One region of the Halobacillus sp. KGW1 genome, then DNA from elsewhere that is predicted to be linked to it. Evidence: riboswitches for the same ligand, from Rfam matches in the RefSeq annotation. Region 1 holds a riboswitch; the other holds the start of a gene.

Region 1 (11,097 bases):
ATAGGAAAGTAGAGCACCGTCCCCCACCATAGGGCTGCGAGCAGCATACCAATGATGAAACCTGCGATTCCATAAGATCGAAGAGCGCTTTTGATTGTCCTTTGTTCCCATGGACATTCGATGGTAAGCGGAATACGCGTCAAAAACTGAATGGCGAGAATCAAACCGTAAACGCCCGTCTTCAACCTATTCCTTCTTTCCAGGAAAGAGGGATGCCGGAAATGACCTGAAACGCTTCATCGGCTTTAGCTGCCAGGAGCTGGTGCACGTCCTGAAGGGTTCTTATGTATTCCATGACAGAAGGTTCCTGCACCGGAGTTCCCTCATTGACATCGTTGGATACGAAGATAAGCTGCAGCCGCTTCTCACGACCGATTCGCAGCAGTTCCTTAACCTTTTCCAGAATCATGCCCAGGTCCTCCTTTTCGTCATACATTAAATGACTGACCCATATGGTGACACAATCAATCAGCACAGCAGAACCCTCTTCCACATTCATTAAGTCCCCTGCTATATGAACCGGCGCTTCCATAGTGCGCCACTCTATCCCACGATCTTTGCGGTGCCGTATAATCCGGTCTTCCATTTCTTCATCCACTACTTCAGCTGTCGCAACATAAATAAGCTTTCCTGTGCTGGATTTAACCTTCGCCCTGCTCTCAGCAAAAGCGCTCTTGCCGGAACGGGCGCCTCCAGAAACGAACGTCACTGTCCCTTCCAAGCTGCCAGCACCTCCAACAGTCGATCGTTTTCTTCCTTCTTTCTTACAGCCAGCCTTATATACGTTCCTTCCAGTCCGGAAAACGTATGAGTGTGACGCGGAATGATTCCATTCTTAACCAGATAAACGAACAAAGGGTCGGAATTTGCCGCGGATGCATCCTTCAACAGATAGAAATTAGAAACAGATGGTGAAACCGTAAATCCAAGTTCATGCAAAGAAATCACTAATCGCTCCCGCTCTTCCTGTACAAAACGGCGGGTTTTATGTATATAGTCTGTTCGAGCGAGCAGATCGGGCAGTAAAGAAGCAACCACTCCGTTTACACTCCATGGGATCTGCACCCCGGCAACCCGCTTGATTTGTTCGGGTTGGGCCACTATGTACCCAAGGCGAAGACCCGGAACCGCATAGATTTTCGTCAAGGAACGCAGGATAATCAAGTTTGGAAAACGCTCCATTAACGGGAGGATATTTTGTTCCTCCAGCGGAAGGAAGTGAACAAAGGCCTCATCGACCACCACTGTCACCTCGGACTTTTCCGCTTCTTCAAGCATTTGTATGAGCCGATCAATCGGGATTATTGTACCCGTAGGATTATTAGGTCGACAAAGAAAAAGCAGGTCTGTTTGTGGGATCGCTGTCAGCACTTCCTGCACGGGAAAACCAAAATCCTCTTTTAAATTAAGACGCGTCACATCTATTTGATATGCTTCACATGCTCTTGCATACTCGGAGAATGCCGGCTCGATGATCAGCGCGGATTTACCCGCAAACAGATGTGCCACGAGGAAAATCGCTTCTGCTCCTCCGTTAGTAAGGCGAATCATGTCCGGTTCGACCAAGAGCGCATCGGCAAGCTCCTGCACTTCGCTGCGGTAATCAGGATCGGGATAGACATCCAAGGTACGGAATGCGGCAGCCAGAGAAAGATCGGGCGGTGGTCCCAGCGGATTTAGATTTGCACTGAAGTCCATCACCTTCTTTTCCCCCATATCATATCGTTGCATTATTTTTAACGGATTCCCGCCGTGTTCCGGCCATTCTTTCATCCTTTTCCTCTCCCTCCATCAGAAATAGTGAGTGATACCAATGACTATACCAACAAGTGCCAACACCACCACCCATGTACCGTGCATATACCGAACGGTTATTAATATGTCCGCCGCCTTCAGCTTCCTTCCTGCTGTTCCAAGCTCTGCACGGTAAGAAGGAATCCCTTCATAGAAATTCACACCTCCGAGACGGACACCGAGAAGCCCGGCACACATAGCTTCCGGGAATCCGGCATTCGGGCTCGGATGCTTTGCCGCATCCCGCCGTACGATGACAAGACCATTTTTACGCCTTGAATCTCTGACATGAAAAGAACCAATCCACATGGCTGCCGCTGTCACCCGTGCAGGCAGCCAATTGACGATGTCATCAAACCTGGCGGATGCCCAGCCGAAATTAAGGTAGCGATCATTCTTATAGCCGACCATCGAGTCCAATGTATTTGCTGCACGATAGGCGAACGCAAGCGGTCCACCGCCGATCAGTGCCCAAAGAACTGGGGCAATGACTGCATCGACCGTATTTTCGGCAACAGTTTCCACGGTACCACGCGTCACTTCGTTTTCATTCAGAGCTTCCGTATCCCTGCCTACGATCCAGCTGAGCTTTTCCCTGGCGGCTTCGATATTCCCGGCGCTTAAAGGCACCAGCACCTCATAAGCGGCCTTCTGAAGCCCTTTGATGGCAATAGTGGAAGATACAATATACCCTTCCACCAGAAAAGCCAGAACTGGATGGACCGCTTCCGCCAGAGTAATCAACACAAAGCTGATACTTGCAGCCCCTCCTACGATGACGATAACGAGCATTACACCCTTCTCCCTAAGACGTTCACCATTGTTCCACTTACCTTCAAGTCGACCGATAAGCTTTCCGATTCCGATTACCGGATGGGGAATCCACTTAGGGTCACCAATCCATAAATCCAGCCCTATTGCAAAAAGCAGAATATAGTAGTGATAAAGCCAGTCCATCAACGGGATCCCCTTTTCTCATATTTATCGAGGGACTCCCGTACACCGCGGTAGACAATCGTACCGATTGCCTGCCCGACGGCCGTCCCTGAGCCGGCATAGGGAGTCAGTGCCCCTACCTGTGTGGAGGCGACGACGGTACTATCTGTGGATGTACCGGTCGCTGTCGATCCCGTCACTGGATCCAGGACAGACCGGTCTGCCAACGCTTTCACCTTAGCTTCTGTCACGGATTGAACGGCATTGACGAGGGCACCGTCTGTCAAATGAGCATCAACAAAAACCATAATGTTGATCGTACCCGGCTGGATTGCACCCAGTTCTCTTCTTCTCGAAATATCGACCGCATTACCGACCCCTGCCGTCACTACAGCCATTACACCGATACCCTGAACGTTTTCTTTACAGATGACATAGTCCTGCAGATGGACAGCGGTCATCATTCCAATTGTTTGAGCGGGATCGACGCCTCTTGTTTTCATCCAGCTGATGACATCCGTTTCCGGTTCCCGGCAGTCGTAGGATAAATCTACATGAAAATTACAAAAGTCCGTAGACCAGCCGATACCACCGCCAATGACGCTGTTTGCCATCGTCCGAAGCGGCCGGGTAAATTGGAGATGTATCCATTCCGCATTTTGAATGATTTGATAATCCGGGATCGTACCCGTCTCCTGATTGGGTGTTACCACGATTTGTGACTTCGGTATTTCCGGGTGATAATGATGATGGACAGGAACATCGTACACTTCCTGCAATAAATCCTCCTGCTGCAGCAAGGACAGATCCCCTGTTGCGACTAGTTTCCCTTGCTGCAGTAACCCGACATCATCTGCGAACAACGCGGCCGTATTCAGGTCGTGGAGGATTGCCACAATCGTCAGATCATGATCCCGTTGATGCTTCTTCAAATGTTCCAGCATGACGACTGTATGCTTGATATCTAAATGGTTTGTCGGCTCATCCAGGAAAAGGATCTTCGGCTGCTGCGCCAATGCCTTTGCGAGCAGAACCCGCTGTTTCTCTCCACCGCTCAAGGTACGGAACGGTTGATTCTCATAGCGGCGGACATCCGTCTCTTCCATTACAGCATCCACGATACGAAGATCTTCTTTCGTCGTGTGCTTTAACCACCCTCGTTGATGAGGATATCTTCCAAGCGTAACGATTTCTCTGACCGTAAAGTCGAATTCCACATACGATTCCTGGGAGAGCACAGCCATCATTCTTGCCTTTTCCCGGGGAGAAAACGTATGCAGAGACCTGCCGAACAGTTGAATAGTTCCCGTCGCTGCCGGCAGTATCCCTGTAATTAATTTAAACAGGGTCGTCTTTCCGCTTCCATTCGGACCAAGCAATGTAAAGAACCGGCCGGTTTCAATCGACAAATCAATATCATGGACAATCCGTTTGCTTTGATATCCTCCTGATACACCTTTCATCATTATCATGATTCGTTCCTCCTGAATCGCTCTCTGATCATAAGTAAAGCAAAGATCGGTGCGCCGATCAGGGCGGTGATGACACCAATCGGCAATTCTTCCGGTGCCACAATCGTCCGTGCAAATAAGTCGGCGAGAATCAGGTAACCACCGCCGGCAAGCGTGGATAACGGCAGGACATGGCGGTGGTTGGGCCCAACAAGCATTCGGATGAAATGAGGGATGACCAGTCCGACGAATCCTATTTGTCCGGATACGGCGACGGCAGCCCCTGTCAACAGCGATGCGCCGACGATGACCATCACTTTCCCTCGATTCACGTGCACTCCCAAGTGTTCGGCAGACTCCTCACCAAGCGCCATCGCATTTAATTCGCGCGTTTTGAACAGGAGAAGCAGGACCCCAACGACGAAAAACGGAAGAAGCAATTGGACATGACTCCATCCCCGCATCCCGACATTCCCCATCAGCCAATAAAGAATCTGCCGCATATCTTCTCTTGAACTCAAGGCAATGATTAAGGAAATGACCGCACTGATGAAAGAACTAACGATAATACCAGCCAGAATGATCGTCTCGATCGCAAGCGTTCGATTGGCCAGGTGGGTCACCCCGAAGACGATAAGCATCGTGATGAATCCGGAGATAATCGCTACAACCGGCAGCGTGAATTCGCCTAGAAACGAAATCGTAATTTGGAAATACAGCACGCATACAGCACCGAGGGCGGAACCGGACGAAACGCCGATTGTGTACGGATCAGCCAGCGGGTTCCTCAACAATCCTTGGAAAGCAGCACCTGCAATGGAAAGGGAAGCACCTACGAGAAGCGCCAGCAGTACCCGTGGAAACCGTATTTCCCAAATGATCAGTTCGGTGGATTTCTCGACTGTCTCTTCCCGCAAAGTAATCCCGAGCGTTTTATTAAGCAGAAGATCGAGGACAACCGGGATCGGGAAATCGACACTGCTGTTTAAAACGCCAAGAAGGGTCGCACCAAGTACGAACCCTCCCAACAAGATGTACATCCACCCGATCTTATTCAGTAAATACTTCTGGATAAATGAGCTTTCCAAGCGTCTCTACTCCATCGATCAAACGCGGTCCCGGACGCGTCACCGTATCGTTATTCACATCGAAGACCTGTTCCTGCTTCACGGCAGGAACTTCCGCCCATCCCGCTCGGTCAAGCACCTGCTCCTCCGGATTATCGACATAGTAGCCGTAAGTGGTGATGATGACATCAGGATTCTTCTGTACGGCTTCCTCTTCCGTCATCTTCACCCAACCTTCCTGGTCGGCAGCCGTATTTTCGGCATGGATCGCCTCCAGCATCTCATTCATGAAGGTTCCTGTACCGGTTGTATAAATATCAGGACTAGGAGCGACCTCCACCCAAACCCGTTTCTTTTCCTCGACAGCTTCTGCCTTCTCTTTGATCTTTTCCAAGCTGGACTGCATGTCGCCTACAAGCTCATCCGCTTCTTCGGATGCCCCTTCCACATCACCAAGCAGTTCGATATGGTCATATACAGCATCAAAAGACTCCGCACTGTCGACAACAACAACGTCGATACCGGATTCTTCGAATTTATCTAGAATATCGCGATTATTCTCCTGGTGGAAATCTGTCACCAGCGCAAGATCCGGATCTAAAGATAAAATCTTCTCCACATCCATTTCCTGAGCTCCAATTTTTTCTATATCATTTGCTTCCTCCGGATAGTTGCTGTATGTATCGACACCAATCAACTTATCGCCCTGACCGAGCGCAAATGTAATTTCTGTGTTGCTCGGTATTAAGGATACGATCGTCTCCGGCTCCTCTTCGATGGTAACTTCCTCTCCACTTCCGTCTGTGACCGTGACCGGGAATTCGGCAGAATTTCCCTGCTGATCAGTCGTTTCCTCCGCACCAGCATCTGCGCCCTGCTCCGTTTCATTGGAATCATCACTGCAACCGACAGCAAACATCAGAAGCATACCCATAACAAACGGCATGAACCAGTGTGTTCTTTTCATGTATCTTTCCCCTCCCTATTTTTGCTCACAAAAAAACGCCATTCTCTAAGAAAAAGGCGGTCGTCGAAGGAGGCGGAATGATACACGCTGATAAATAAACGCACACATCACGCTCGTTCGAAGCAGACCTTTAACCCGAAAGTCTCTTCTCGAACACGTCAGGCAGGTCTCCTGGCTCCGTTTCATCGTCAAGCTGCCCTTCCCGTACAAACAGTGGCACGCAGCTTTCCTCAACGTTACAGTGGCGGGACCGCATCGGATTTACACCGATTTCCCTTTTCACCTACAGCATGTAGGACCTGATCGCGGAATATTCGAATTTTTGTGATGATTCTATTATAGAATCCCGTCGGAAAAAAGTAAATCTTGTCATAGCCTTCATAGGGGCCCTGCTTCTGCTCCTATCTACGCTGGTACTGCTCCATTATGTCTTCCAGTCTATCTACGTCTAAAAAACCTGTGACGTGCGCTGCTAAACGATCATAAGCTTCCAACCGGAGTTGTTCATACAACACGTGCGCTTCCGCCTCCTGCAATCCTTTTCGTTTCCTGAGCTGGTTGAGAAACAGATGGCGGAACTTGTCGTTATGGAACACACCGTGAAAATACGTCCCATATGCTCCGTCGCTTACGGAACCATCAAGGAAGGAATCGACATCCCCCGTCCTCTCTGTCTGTCCCATATGGACTTCATAGCCTTGAATATTCAGCTCTTCTCCCGAGAAATGAACCTTCATGCTTGAGCGAACCGTCCGTTTCTCTGTAAGCATTGTCGTCTTTAGTGGAAAAATCCCGATCCCTTCCACTTCGATGGCTTCAGATTCTACTTTTTGAGGATCATGGATCTTCTCCCCCATCATTTGATAGCCGCCGCAAATCCCGAAGATGATGGTTCCTTGAAGGTGAAGCCTTCTGACAGCGCGGTCCAACCCCAGCTCCTTCATGAACTGACAGTCTTCCAGCGTATTTTTCGTTCCGGGAAGAATGATCAAATCGGGTTTTCCCAATTCTTCCGGCTTTTGAACAAGCCGTACGTGGCAGTCCGTTTCAAACCGAAACGGATCGATGTCTGTAAAATTAGAAATGCGCGGAAGATGAATGACAGCGATATCCAAATCCTTGGCATCGTCGGGGAAACGGCTGTATTGATGGAGACTTAAGGAATCTTCCGCATCCATCGCAGCATCTTCCAGGAACGGAACGACACCCAGAACCGGGATACCTGCATACGCTTCAAACCAATCCAAACCGGGCTGAAGCAGAGACACATCTCCGCGGAATTTATTGATGATTACACCGCACACTCTCTTTCTATCAACCGGATCAAGCAGCTGCAGGGTTCCGACAAGGCTTGCAAATACGCCTCCTCTGTCGATATCCCCTACAAGGATGACCGGAGCATCCGCCATTCTTGCGATACTCATATTGACAAGTTCACGGTCGTTTAAATTCACTTCTGCCGGGCTTCCGGCACCTTCGATTACGATTCTTTCAAAACGACCAGCTAAAGATTGATAAGCTTCTCGTATTACCTGTTTGGCAGTCTCGTAATATTCCTTCCGGTACTCGGATGCTTTCATATTCCGGAGCGGCTTCCCATGGACGACAATTTGGGATTCATCATCCTTCGTCGGCTTGATCAATACAGGGTTCATCATCGTCTCTGCCTCGACACCGGCTGCTTCCGCCTGCACCCCCTGCGCGCGTCCGATTTCTCTGCCATCTATAGTGATATAGGAGTTGAGCGCCATATTCTGCGACTTGAACGGGGCGACAGCATATCCTTTTCGTGCAAAAATCCTGCACAAAGCCGTAACCATCATACTTTTCCCCGCATCTGAGTGTGTGCCCTGGATCATAATTGGTACGGCCTTCATGAATTGCGAACCTCCCTGCATTTATTCAGGAAAGCATCCACAACGGATGGGTTCGATGCAAAGTGTATATGCGTGTACCCTGCGACAATATTCTTATGAATGACTCCTTCTGTCCCTTCTCCGAATGTTCCTTTAACGAAGTAGGCCGGCGTATGCTCCTCATCCGGGCGATATACAGAATAGTGGAACTCGTGACCTCTTGCGGTTTCCCCTTCAGGAAGAAGAAAATTCCCGGGTCCTCCATGGATTTCCCTGTATCCGACAGCAGCCAGCTTTTCCTGCATATGCATGTCCCCGGAAATAGCCCCAACCATGGCATGTCCGTTGATGGCCTTTGTTAAAAACATGAATCCTCCACATTCCGCTAGGACAGGAAGCCCTTCTTCGACGCGAGCCAGGAACGCTTTTCTCATGTCTTTCTGTTCCGAGAGTCGTTCGGCATAAAGTTCAGGAAAGCCGCCGCCCAGATAAACGCCGTCCGCCACTTTAGGAATTTTCTCTCCAGCTAACGGAGAAAAACGAAGCACTTCTACACCGCGCGCCTCCAAAAGTTCGAGATTTTCCGGGTAATAGAAGTTGAACGCCTTATCCTCCGCAATCGCTATCTTAAGAGAAGAAGAAGCCTGCTGTTGAAATAACGGCGAAGGGGGAACCTCCATCCAAGGCTTACTCTCACTTATCTGCAGCAGTCGCTCCATATCTACGGTTTCCATGACGGCTCTTCCCATCTTGTTAAAAAGGTCATCCAGCTCTCCCCTTTCAATGGCTGGGATCAACCCAAGGTGTCGTTCCGGCATCTCTAACTCTGTCATGCGAGGGAGGTACCCGCACACCGGAATACCGCACTCCTGTTCTACCGCTTCTTTGATAATCCGATAGTGCCCTTCGCTTCCGACTTTACTTGCAATGACACCGGCAATGTCCGTCGTGTCATCAAATAACTGGTATCCTTTCACGATGGCTGCGGCGCTTCTTGCCATCTTACTGCAGTCAACGACAAGAATGATAGGTGCATCAATTTTCTGACTGATTTCCGCGGTCGACCCTTGATTGGATGTCGCGTACTTACCGTCGTACAGTCCCATGACTCCTTCGACAATCGAGATATCTGCCGTGTCACTTCCTTTTTGAAACACTTCCGCCAACACGTCATCCGGAAGCATCCAACTATCCAGGTTCCGCGCCGGCCGCCCCGTTACCGCTTTATGAAGACTGGGATCGATATAATCCGGTCCGCACTTGAATCCCTGTACGTTCCATCCCTGCTGCTTCCATGCCGCCATTAACCCGAGTGTAATCGTCGTTTTACCGGCACCGCTGGCTGCGCCGGCTATCACCAAGCGTTTTCTCATCAATATTCAATGCCGCGCACCGCCGGCACTCCTTCATCGTAGTAATGCTTCTCGACGTGCACATTGGAAACAAGATCGGCCAGCTCCTTAATTTCCTCCTTGGCACTTCTCCCTGTAAGGACAAGATGAACGTGCTCCGGTTTATGGCGGATCAGCTCCTGCACTTCCTCCAATGGCAGTACATCATCGACCGGGAATGTGTCGATCGCCAGGGCATTGTTTATTTCATCAAGGACGACCACGTCATACTCGCCGGACATGACGGTTTGTTTCGCTTCCGCCCACCCGGACTTCAACGCTTCCCTATGTACATCCGGAGTTTTCAGCCAGGTGAACCCCTCTCCGAGCTGCACCATTTCCACACCCAGCTTCTCAAGCGCCTTCATTTCTCCATAGCTCCGTTTCTTCGATTTGATGAATTGGAGGATTTTTACGTTCATTCCCTGCCCGACCGCTCTCACCGTCAGTCCGACGGCAGCTGTTGTCTTTCCTTTTCCATCTCCGGTGTAAACCAGAGTCAATCCTTTCCGTTTTGCTCTTGCCATGTCATTCACTCCTTTTTATTTTTTCTGAATAATCACACAGAATCTCTATGATCATAGCAAAGGAACGACATTAAAAAAAGCAGGCGCCCTTTTCTTTCACACGAAAATGATGGACAGAGCGGGATTCAAGGCTGAACAATTTTTTTCAACAAAAAAGCAGGCCGCCGGCCTGCTTTTTATTTCTGCTCAATCATGGAACTTCCTTTTAACATAACGAAGCATTTCTTCCTTCCCGCCAGTGGCTTCATCTTCCTCCCATAATGTGCCTGAAAAGATAAAGCCAAGCTTCTCCAACAAGCGGGTCGATGGTTCATTCTGAGGATGTACTTTGGCTTCCACCTGCTCCATCCCCCAGCGATGAAACGCATGATCTACAAGAGTGGAAACTACTTCTGTACCATAGCCCTGCCGCCAGTAAGCCTTGGCGATCTCATACCCGATTTCTACTGTTCCGGCACTATCGTTCACCGCATTATAACCACAGGACCCGATGATACGTCCTGCGTTTTTAGTCTCGAGGGAATAACGAATGGCTTCTCCCTTTTCAGCCAGTGCATTCATAAGAGCGATCATACGGACGGCTTGATCCCGGCTGGAGAATGGTTCGATATTCATAAATTCCGCAACCTCCGGATCGGACCATACAGCGAATAGGTACGGCGCATCTGCTTCTTTACATGGACGCAGATGTAATCGTTCGGTGTACCATTCTTCTATCAATCTCTTTCTCTCCCTTCGCTTCTGTTCTACTCCTTTAGAAACGTCGGTTCTCTGCGCATCGTTTCCCCCTTCCCTAACTCTTGTTCTACGTTCGTATTAGAAATCGGCTTCAGATCCGGACGCTTGAAACACGTCCCAATGTCCGTTCATCATGGAGGTGTAAACCCGTTTCACGATATGATCTTCGTCTCCGGTCGTAATCTCGAACGTGTCCGATCCTAAGTAGTTAATAGAATCAATGTCTTCTGATTGAAACTGATCGCTTTCTTCCAAGTAATCCGCCAGAACCCCTTCTTCATTCCATTCATAGTAAAGATTGTAAGGCCCGAAAACATTACATCCGGCGAATACCAATAAAGCAGCGAAAACAGTCAGAATCACTATACGC
Region 2 (11,097 bases), on a different contig from region 1:
AGGGGTCCAGGATGGAGTGTTCAAACCACTGGTCCCAATACGGATAAGACAGCCATACACAGATGAGTATTATAAATACGAGCAGAAGGAAGCGGATCCATAGGGTACCCACTTTCCACTTTGTTTTGGACTGTTTGGAATCATGGGTATCTCTTCTCGGTGGGAGGTTCAGTACGTCAGGTTCTGTCTCCTGGAACTGTTCCTTTTCCGCATAACTTCTCAATTGCTCCGCTTGATCCTTTTCTTTCAATTTATCACTCACTTCCTCCACCCCATTTGCCGAAACGGATCGATAATGCCAATATTAGATCAATAATAAAATGGGCGGTAATCGTAACCGTGATGCTCCCTGTCCATTCGAACATATAGCCAAGCAGAAAGCTTACGAATAACACAGACAGGAGCAGCACTATTTTATTCCAATAACGAATATGCATCAGCGCAAAGAGAACGCTCGCAATAATATAACCGAACTGGGTATGCAGTACGCCGCGAAACAAAAGCTCTTCACTAATGGCTATAAGCAGGGTCAAAGCCACAATACCTGCTACGGACCTTGTTTGGAATACCTTTACATTAATACCGCCATCATCGTACATCTTTTCAGGTAAACTATACATGAGAATAAAATCGATGAGAAGTATCAGAAGTCCCGGGATGATCCCAAAATAGACCCATGTATGTAATTCTACATAAAACAGCTTCCTCCACTCCGCTTGAAATGAATCGAAAAGAAAGAAGCTTCCTGCCAACGCGAGAAGGAGAAGGACGAGCTGAGTAAATACTAATTGAACCGTAACTTCCCGATCACTCATTTCATGAATGATTTCCGCCTGGCTTTTACGATTCATGAGACGCCTCTATTTGAAACACGCTTTTCAAACGATCCAACCAGCTGCCGGCACCCAACACACGACTATTCACATTAAATCTAACACTATCTATGTGAAACCCACAGTTATCACAACAGGGCACATTTGGTTCCCGGTACCCTGATTGGAACGGACGGTACAGACTTTCACGCCGGCAGCCAGTGACGTGCAGCCAGCTCAACATTTCCTTAAGTTTATAGTGCTTATACTCCAGGCGTTGACGTAATATCCGCTTCAACTCGAGGTGAAAGGAAGACGGTACATCGCTGATTCTTTGATTGTTCATCCACCCGTTTTCCTCTAAGTGATACTTTATGAAATTCCATTGTGATTCCGAGAGCTGATAGGCTTCCATCATCAAAGTATCCTCCACAGAAACAGGACGATTCGATGAATGGAGGACACGCTCAATATCCGCTTCTGTCGGGAGCTCTCCTTGTATAAGCAACTGTGGAAGGTGGTGATCACGAGGAGTATGCAGGACAAGACTTACAGAAGCTTCCCCGTCACGGCCGGCCCGGCCGATTTCCTGTATGAACGATTCCAGTTGGGAAGGAAGGTGAAAGTGAATGACAAGGCGGATGTTTCCTTTATCCACCCCCATGCCGAATGCACTTGTACAGCATATGACATCCAGCTGATCATTCATGAACTGCTGCTGAACAAGCATCCGGTCCGTTTGATCCATACCACCGTGATAGAAAGCCACCCGCTTGTCAACCCTCTGCCTAAGCTCAACGGAAACTCTTTCCGCCCATTGCCGGCTCGAAAAATAGATCATGGTTGGAGCATGATTACTATTTAATAGATCTACGATCCTGTCCACCTTATCATCCGGTTTCTCATAGGACTCCACTGCCAGACTTATATTCTGTTTATCCATAGGAAAGATTCGTTTTTTCATGTTTGGAAGATTCAGCTTATCCATAATATCCTGCTGTACCTCCGGGGTTGCCGTTGCACTGAGGGCGAGAACGGGTGGATTTCCGATCTCCTCGATCGTCCGGTGCAGTTTCATATAATCGGTCCGAAACTCATGGCCCCATTGAGAAATACAATGAGCTTCGTCAATGACGAACAACGTCACATTCGTGCTGTCCAACCGCTCTTTAAGCCGTTCATTCTGCAACATTTCCGGCGAGATATATACGAGTGAAAAGTCAGAAAGGCGTTCCAATGTTCTTATTTTTTCCTGACGATCCATGAAACTGTTCAGGGCTGTCACATCTTTATAACCGGCTGCCTTCAACTGTTTAACCTGGTCAATCATAAGGGAAATAAGCGGAGAAACAACGATCGCTGTTCCACCTAGCAGCTTGGCAGGGAGTTGATAGCACAAAGACTTACCTGTACCCGTCGGGAGAATCCCAAGAACATTTTCGCCGGCAAGAATATCCCTGATCACTTCTTCCTGCCCCTCCCGGAACTGCCGGAAACCGAAGTAATGTTCCAAAGCTTTAGTCAAATCCAGTGTCGTCATAAAAGCTTCCTTTCTTTATAAAAATGCTGGGCCACTGCCAGAGCAAGCCGCAATTGAAAGTAGTCGTACCTTCCGTCTAACGCTTCCTTTATGCGCTTAAGCCGTTTTGTATCCAAACGTTGTGCGACCATGATAATCTCCTCTACCTCTGCTTTTCTCATGAATGGCTCAAAGCGGAAGGAAGAATCCACCAATGCCGCTTCCACGACATGATCCTGGATGGTGCTCTTCTTCAAACGCCGCAAAGAGACGATGTCGTCCAAACTGTATCCCTGCTCTAAATAATGGTACGTCCGTTTTGCTGATTCTGTAACCAAACTTGTGCCGCCGAGCCCTGTTTTACAGGAGGAAAGGATGGGAAAGCGTTCTTCGCTCACCTGATAGAGACGATAGTACATATGCTCAAGACAAATCCTTACGTCCATTTCCGTAATCTTGAACTCCCTGGCAAGCTGTTCCACTGTCAGTCCAATCACTCCACCGCCTGTCATGCGGTATGTGAATATACCAGCTTCCAGACTATGGCAGGTATTCAGTATCACCTGCAGTTCATCGAAGAGGTCATGAGTTGTCCTGTTGAGCTTCCCCTTTTGACCTGCATACATACGCTTCACCCACTGTTGTACCTCAGGATCGTCCACAATCGGAACAAAGGATGAAATAGAAGCGTTTATATTCGTCCACGTCTGTATCAATAAATTCAGCCGCTGACGGAATACATGGATAATGGTGTGTTTTGCCATCCCATCAAATGCAGTAAGAAGAGGGCCGGCATACTCTTCCAACGCTTTCTTCCCATGCACTGTCAAAACGGGATAAGCATCGTTTTCCATCCGGATACAGCCGCGACGCTCCAGATTCCCTATTTCATTATCCAGCGACTCTCTTTCTAAATTTGTATATACGGCAAAATAATTGTCCAGACGATACCCTTTCGCATCCTGCATCGTTTGGGAAGATCGCTTCCCGGTCAGCAGGTGAAAAATCCCGGAAACCGTCCGCTCGCCTCTAAGTTTCTCTATACATGTCAACAGTAAGTATTGAAACACGACTTCCCCTCCTTCCTGTATCCGGTCAGGTGCTTCCTATTGAAAAGTATATAAGCTGGATTTACAATGAATGGTGTACTTATGTAAATCTGTCTATTTAATAATCGTTTGGACAAAGGAGGATTTCACGGTGGCTAAGTTCACTATTGTGGACCAGGATACGTGCATCGCATGCGGGGCATGCGGCGCAGCTGCACCTGACATATATGATTATGATGATGAGGGAATTGCTTATGCAGTACTCGATGATAACAAAGGATCGTTCGAGGTCCCGGAACTGTATGAAGAAGATATGGAAGACGCTTTCGAAGGGTGTCCGACAGATTCAATAAAAATTGCCGACACACCCTTTGACGGAGACCCTTTGAAACACGAATAGTTTGCAGCCCCTCCCGATATCGGCAGGGGCTTTTTTTTACAGTTAAGTCCAACGGTCGAGAGTCATTTCTGCTTCTGTACGATCCACACTGGTGAAACGTCTTCCTGTATTATAGTCACTAATCCGGTAATGGCCGCTTACAGCGTGCTGCTCCATGACAACACTGCCTTTCTCCTCCAAAGGCTTCCAGTACCATTCCTCTTGGCGAGAAGCTTCCCACTCGTACCGTTGATGGGCAATAGTCAATGCCGTTTCCAGCGGGGAATCACCGCAGGCTGCTTTTAACACACTACTTCCCGGAAACAGTGCGATGACGGCCACTACGGTCGTCCATCCCGCTAAAATACGCCCTTTTTCAATCTGCACGAGCGTTTTTTTCGAGACACCGATGATCACCGCCATTTGATCTTGTGTGTAGCCCTGTTCCACACGTATCAGTTTTATCTTATCGGAGATGATTGCTATCAACTGTTCTTTGTCCATTCCCATCTTCCCCTTTTTGATATTTCCATTTTAACATGATTCATCGCTGTCCACTATCTGCAGGGCTTTGACTATTGACCATCAATTCGGAGCGAGAAGATTAATAACCTCAGGAGTAGGTATAGGGTGACGAAAATCGTAGGCACCTTTCTCTCGTTCCAGGCCGCTGAACTTCACTTCCCGATAACCGGCCGAAAATGCCGTTGCAAGCAAAGCATCCACCATTTCCCTTCTTTCCCTTTCATCCTTGAAGGCATGGTGATCTACATCAAGATACAAACGCTCTTTATCTTCCTTAACGACGGACAAACGAACATGATCTGGAATTGGAGACTCAAGCTGTGGAAAAGGAGCATTCTTTCCCATCTCTGTAAGGAGATCCGAAAAGTCTGCATCATCATCTGCTTGTACGGGAGTGAGCAGCGATTTTGTGGAAGCATCATAGTGATAAATAAGAAAATAATACGTTTCTTCTGAAACTACAGGCAGTTTATCGGTCACACCATAATTACCGATGGCAACCTGTTTCCCGTCAGAAGTCTTCACATCAACGGAATCTGAGGCATATCCGGATAATTCCCACCTCACACTTTCCACGACAGACCTAGCCCATGAACTCCCGCTGACTTGATAGTTCTCAGGAAATACCGCTCTCGCTTTTCCATTCTCTTCATCTATCTCGTAATCCACTTCAGGAACAGTACGCGGAGAAAGTCCGAAAGTGTCTGGGTCCACTCTCGTTTCTTCGGAAGCGAGTGTGATTGGAATGACGAACTCTCCATTCCTGTCCGGGAAGGCCTGCACCCTCATCCCGGATTTGCGGGTATCTGCAACCAGTGACAGTGTATGTGTCGGCATATCCAATCCAGCTCCTTCCAAAACGGGTGGTAATGGGACAAATTCCCCTTCCCTCGTGTCTGTTTGCTGCGCCCCTTGTTCAGGAAGGGGCTGCAGGATTTCCTGAACAAACGGGAGAGAGACTGCAAGGAGAGAGAGAACGGTAAGAATAGATAATAGAGGAACAATCCGGTGCCGCTTCTTCCTCACACCACGATTTATCCTTCTTTCAACAGCGCGATACACCTCCCCCTGCTCCCTTTTGTCTTCCAAAGAAGGTAACTGAGAAAGCCACTGCTTCACATCCTGGTCTGATATTTTTTTCTTACTCAATGTCTCCTCCTCCTTCCCTCGCTTTTTCTATATGGGTTCTCAAGGCTTTCATACCACGATGCTGCGTCGTTTTCACTTTGCTTTCACTGAAAGAAAGAGCCTCTGCTGTTTCCTGAATGGACATTCCCTGCAAATAGCGGAGTATGAGCACACTCCTCTGATTAAAAGAACACTTATCCAAAGCTCTGTACATTTCCTTCACCTCTTCGTTCATTACAGCCACTTCCTCAGGCAGAGGGAGACCATCGCGTAAGCTCTCCTTATTCTTCGTCCAATCAAATGTTTCTATAATACGATCCCTTTTTCTCTTCTGCTTCCGAAAATAGTCGATGGCCACGTGACGGGCAATGGAAAGCAGCCACGTCTTTTCTGAGCTTTGCTTTCGAAAGGAATGATAGGATTTTATGACACGTATGTACACTTCCTGCACGAGATCTTCTGCAACAGCACGGTCCTTGACCATATAGATAAGAAATTGAAATAAATCCCGGTGATGTTGCTTATACAGTTCATCAAAGAACGATTTCAAAACAGTACCCCCTGAATCACCTATGTATATAGTCGTAACAAATAGGAGATCGTTACACTACCTATACTAATACGAAAAAAAAAGAAAAAGCTACCCTGTTCTAGGGCAGCTTTCCTGCTGGGTCCAATCTATGGTTTGTTAATGGGTAACGTCTGAACAACCGTCCTAATACAGGAGCCATAACAATCAGAAAAACAGTGTTTGAAACCGCATGATTGATGTCCATAGGAATCCCTGCCAGATAATAGGCCCAGAAGGGCTGTCCTGCGACATGCATCGTGAGAGACAGGACAAAGCCATAGAAGATACCACTCAAAAAACCATATACAGATAACAACCATACCGGAAGCTTAGGAAGAATCTTACCTAAGATACCTGCTCCGACACCGATTAAACCCCAGGCTGTTATCTGCCATACGGTCCACATACCCATGCCGAGGAGGAGGTTGGAAGTCAGTGTCGTTACGAAAGCAACCAGTACACCTCCAACTGGACCCAGCCAAAATCCGGCGATGATAATAATCGCCGTTACAGGCTGGACATTAGGAATATTGGCAAGAGCCATTCGGCCCGCAACAGCTAATGCTGACAGCATGGCAATCAACGTCAGTTTATATGTGTTCATAGTTGGTCATTCCCACGCATGATAATCGAAGGTAACCTGATCTCCATCTTTCAATTCATAATCTTCTGCGCCGACTTGACCTTCTTCTCCATTGACGGTGTACATCCATGCTTTCTTTTCATCGCCTCCAACACCTTCAATGGAGTTGATGAATCCTCCGGACTGTTCCACTTTGAAATTGTCCTCCATCACCTCCATCAGATTCGCACCTTCTTCGGCAGTAATTGATTCAGAAGCAATTTCTTCGGCACCATTATCTTGTGAAAGCTCCACCTCTACGGTAATTTCCTGTTCCTGCTGTTCGGTCGTTTCTGCACTCTTTTCTTCATCTTCCTGCGCGCCGCATCCTGCCAAAACACCGACGGCAAGGAAGGCCGCCATCATCAGGCGATACCATTTCTGTAACATTTTTTTCTCCCCTTCTGTCTTTTTGAGGGTTTTGAGTAGCCACAAATAAGAGCCTGCCCCTGTTGGGACAAGCTCTAAGACGAACCAATAGAAGCGGGACTGGCCGCCATTCACCGATCGGTTGCCTCAAATACTCAATCCTCGAAGTATTGAAACGCGAGATCAGGCAGGTCTACTGACTCGTGCGTCATCCTTCCAAGGCTCCTTCCCGTTATCCACAGTGGATCCACCTTTTCGTCGGCACTCACAGTTGCGAGGACAGTTCCGGTTTCCTTACCGGATTCCCATTTTAAGTCTTTCAGACACCTGAATTCTCATTTTATACAGTTCCTTTTTAAGCGTACACGAAACCGTCACAATTGGCAATAAGGGGATTACCCATGAATGAAAGGGATGCGGAAGGTAAAGGTCGTCCCTTCCCCAAGCCTGCTGTGGACGCTGATCTCCCCGTCGTGCCCCTCGACGATGTTCTTTGCAATGGCGAGACCGAGACCGGTTCCTTTCTTATAATCCTTCGTTTTTCGCTTCCTGGATTTGTCCGCCTTATAGAAGCGTTCAAATACAAATGGCAGGTCTTCTTCAGCAATGCCCATACCGCTGTCGTTTACCGAAGCGACCCAGTCATTCCCGTCTGGAACGACCGTCACATTTACTTCTCCGCCTTCTTCCGTGTGGCGGATGGCATTATCAATCAAGTTCGTGAACACTTGTTCAATACGATCCGGATCAAAGGTAAGCCTGCCGAGTTCAGGAGCAAGATCAAGCGTAAGGTTCACCTGTTTATCACCTGCCAGACCACTGAACTTCCGGATAATCTTCTGCATATACGGTCCCATTTCGATCGTATCATGAGCGAGCTGAATATGCCCCGCTTCCATACGGGCCAAATCCAGCAGCTCGTTGACCAATCTGCCGATCCTGAGGGATTCATCATGAATGATCTGAGCCAGCTCGTTTTTGTCTTCTTTAGTTTCTGCAATATCATCCACAATTGCCTCGCTGTATCCCTGAAGCATAGAAATTGGAGTGCGTAGTTCGTGCGAAACATTGGCTATAAAATCTTTACGAAGCTTATTTAGTCTCCGTTCTTCCGTCATATCACGCAGAACCGCGACGGCGCCACGAACCTTTTCCCTGTCATAGAGAGGGGTCATAATGATCACCCATGAGCGACCTTGTACGGATACTTCCACCATGGATTCATGTTCCTCTGTTATAACACTTTGAAAGAGCTCTTTTAAAGGCTCCGGCAGACGAAGCTCCTCTTCCTTATCCCGGGACGGATCCCGTTCGAAATCAGCGGCTTTCAAATACTGCTGGGCTGGAGGGTTCGTTATGAGCACATCTCCTTGACGATTGATGGTTATGACACCGTCCGCCATGGAACGCAGGATCCCTGAGAGTTGTTCTTTCTCTTGATTCAAAGCATTAATATGAAATTTCAACTCTCTTCCCATCCGATTAAAAGCCATGGCAAGCTCGCCGATTTCATCATGCGTTCGGATCGGGATTTTCGTATGAAACTCTCCCTTAGCGAGTTCCATAGCTCCCTTTCTCATTTTAATAAGTGGAGCTGTTATTCTCGTAGACAGGAAAAAGGCAAAAATTGTAGTTAAAATAATCGCGATCCCTGCTCCAAGAAATATGATTTTCGTCGTTTGCTCCGAGGTCTCTTCTACGGTGTCGAGCGATTGATAGACAAAGACCGCTCCAGAGCTATTCTCAAGAGGTGTTCCAACTACCATCACACCGGAGGCATGCTCCTGCATATCTGCAATCTTTTTGACGTCTTTACCGTTTTCCATAACGGCCCGAAGTTCAGGGTCCTTCCGAAACCACGCATCATCAAGCTGCGGCATCGCTTCGGATTCACTTTCAGCGAAAAGACTGTCGCCGGGTCCCCAGACAATGACTGCGCTGCTCGCTGGATCTTTAACTAAAATAGTCGATGAAAGCAGAAGGTCTTCATCAGATTCATAGCGGTCGACAACTTGAGAGATCTTGTCGGCTGTCTGAAGCAGATCGCTTTCCGCTTCGAGTATGTGATAGTTTTGGAAGAACTCAAGCAGCAGAATGGTAAGGATAAAAAGGACGAAGCATACAAGCAGGAGGATGGTGAACCAGAGTTTCCCGACAACACTCCGCCAGAACATCAGTCTCCGCTGACCTCGAACTTATATCCGATTCCCCAAACAGTCACAATCATCCCTGCAGCTTCCTGAGAGACTTTACTCAGCTTCTCCCTCAGGCGTTTGACATGGGTATCCACCGTTCTTAAGTCACCAAAAAACTCATATTGCCATACTTCCTTCAACAACTGCTCGCGGTCGAAAACCTTGTCTGGTGACTGCGCCATAAAATGCAACAGCTCGTACTCTTTCGGAGTCAGGGAAACTTCCTCCCCTTCCGCAGTCACCCGGTGGGCATCATTGTCGATAGTCATATGCGGAAACACCAATACATTTCTCGCCTGCGTATCTGTTTCCAGGAATTTGGTCGAGGATGCTCTCCGCAACAATGCCTTCACACGCAAAACTACTTCCCTCGGACTGAACGGCTTGACTATATAATCGTCTGTACCGACCTCGAATCCTTGAACCCGGTTGGCTTCTTCACCTTTTGCGGTAAGCATGATTACTGGAGTAGCTTTTTTCTCTCTTAATTCCCGACATACATCTATCCCGTCTTTTCCGGGCAGCATTAAATCGAGTAAAATGACGTCATAATCATTGTTCAGCGCTTTTTGCAGAGCTTCTTCTCCATCCTCTGCTTCATCGATCTCGTAGTGCTCTCTTTCCAAATACATGCGGATCAACCGACGGATACGCTCTTCATCATCAACGACCAGTATTCTTGCTTCTTGTTCCATGTTACCTACCTCCGACTGTATATTCTAAGTTAGACAAAGGGCAGGCGGGACATTTCGTCCCCCTGCCGGGCTTCTCGTTTACGCATACGAATGTAAACCGGATATAATTAAATTCACAGCAATGAGATTAAACATAATAATACCAAATCCTCCGACAGCAAGCCAAGCGGATTTCATTCCCTGCCATCCCCGTGACAAGCGAAGATGCAGATAGGCTGCATAAAAGAAGAAGGTGATCAAGGCCCACACTTCTTTTGGATCCCAGCCCCAAAAGCGATCCCACGCCTGCTGTGCCCAAATCATGGCGAAAATAAGCGCCCCGAGTGTGAAAACCGGAAATCCAATCGCTACGGCCCGGTAGGAAACTTCGTCCACGACCTCAGGATTCACCTTGTTTAACAAAGGCTGAATACTTGCTGCAATCCGTTTTCTCAGAATGATCCGTGCCGCCCAATACACAACAAGACCTCCGAGAACTGCCCAGATAAACGTATTTAATTTCTTCGCAGCGTCTTCTCCTCGCATCCACTCCGGTACTTCAAAGAGAGGCCCGAAATTGTCACCGGATACTTTTTCTCCACCGGAAGGACCAGCGATCGCCGGCATGTAATAGACAATTTCCTTCACCTGACCCTCAACCGGGGCTTCAAACGTCGTTTCGTGCCCTATAGCATTGAAGGTAGAGGAAAGGACAATAAAAGCGATGGTGGTTGCGATAATATAAATAACAAATTCCAGCCATGTGGTATGTTTCGACCGCCTTGATTGATCGACCTGCCTTATAAGAAATATTAAACCGGCAACAAAGCTGACGGATAAAATCCCCTGTCCAAGCGAAGCCGTCGTCACATGGATGTATAACCAATGTGACTGAAGGGAAGGAACCAGCGGTGATATCTCCGTAGGAAACATACTGGCGAACGCAATCAGAAGCAGCGCGATCGGCAGTGCGAACAATCCCAGCAGATCCAACCGATAGATGAAATATAAAACAATAAACGCAAAGACGAGCATCATCCCGAAGAAGGTGGTGTACTCGAACAAGTTACTTACCGGTGCATGTCCGCTTACCATCCATCGTGTAATGAAATACCCGACCTGAGTCAGAAAACCGATTACTGCGAGGGTGATACCAATATTCCCCGCTAGTTTACTCCGCCCTTTCTTCTTGTCTCTTATCGTTCCTGCAAAGAAAAAAGTTGCGATCAAATAGATAAAAAAAGCTGCATACAG

Evidence for each region. A riboswitch is a leader RNA that binds a small molecule or an ion and turns the genes downstream of it on or off. The one in region 1 is predicted to bind cobalamin.
Region 2: it holds a riboswitch for cobalamin, as region 1 does, so the genes downstream of both, AXG56_RS05720 (DUF4430 domain-containing protein) here and AXG56_RS16055 (ABC transporter substrate-binding protein) in region 1, are expected to answer to the same signal.

Annotation. Positions count from the first base shown of each region.
Region 1 covers NZ_LSOC01000004.1:219,886-230,982, forward strand. The annotation lists gene AXG56_RS16025 (adenosylcobinamide-GDP ribazoletransferase) at 1-185, opposite strand, end outside; gene AXG56_RS16030 (bifunctional adenosylcobinamide kinase/adenosylcobinamide-phosphate guanylyltransferase) at 182-721, opposite strand; gene cobD (threonine-phosphate decarboxylase CobD) at 706-1,773, opposite strand; gene cbiB (adenosylcobinamide-phosphate synthase CbiB) at 1,792-2,751, opposite strand; gene AXG56_RS16045 (adenosylcobinamide amidohydrolase) at 2,751-4,202, opposite strand; gene AXG56_RS16050 (iron ABC transporter permease) at 4,199-5,269, opposite strand; gene AXG56_RS16055 (ABC transporter substrate-binding protein) at 5,232-6,215, opposite strand; cobalamin riboswitch at 6,359-6,533, opposite strand; gene AXG56_RS16060 (cobyric acid synthase) at 6,617-8,092, opposite strand; gene AXG56_RS16065 (cobyrinate a,c-diamide synthase) at 8,089-9,444, opposite strand; gene AXG56_RS16070 (cob(I)yrinic acid a,c-diamide adenosyltransferase) at 9,444-9,989, opposite strand; gene AXG56_RS16075 (GNAT family N-acetyltransferase) at 10,176-10,709, opposite strand; gene AXG56_RS16080 (hypothetical protein) at 10,806-11,097, opposite strand, start outside.
Region 2 covers NZ_LSOC01000002.1:977,689-988,785, forward strand. The annotation lists gene AXG56_RS05675 (hypothetical protein) at 1-262, opposite strand, end outside; gene AXG56_RS05680 (CPBP family intramembrane glutamic endopeptidase) at 255-851, opposite strand; gene AXG56_RS05685 (ATP-dependent DNA helicase RecQ) at 841-2,352, opposite strand; gene AXG56_RS05690 (helix-turn-helix domain-containing protein) at 2,349-3,401, opposite strand; gene AXG56_RS05695 (ferredoxin) at 3,532-3,780, shown strand; gene AXG56_RS05700 (helix-turn-helix transcriptional regulator) at 3,823-4,263, opposite strand; gene AXG56_RS05705 (hypothetical protein) at 4,345-5,433, opposite strand; gene sigX (RNA polymerase sigma factor SigX) at 5,426-5,962, opposite strand; gene AXG56_RS05715 (ECF transporter S component) at 6,063-6,587, opposite strand; gene AXG56_RS05720 (DUF4430 domain-containing protein) at 6,594-6,995, opposite strand; cobalamin riboswitch at 7,143-7,320, opposite strand; gene AXG56_RS05725 (ATP-binding protein) at 7,370-9,148, opposite strand; gene AXG56_RS05730 (response regulator transcription factor) at 9,148-9,864, opposite strand; gene ccsB (c-type cytochrome biogenesis protein CcsB) at 9,943-11,097, opposite strand, start outside.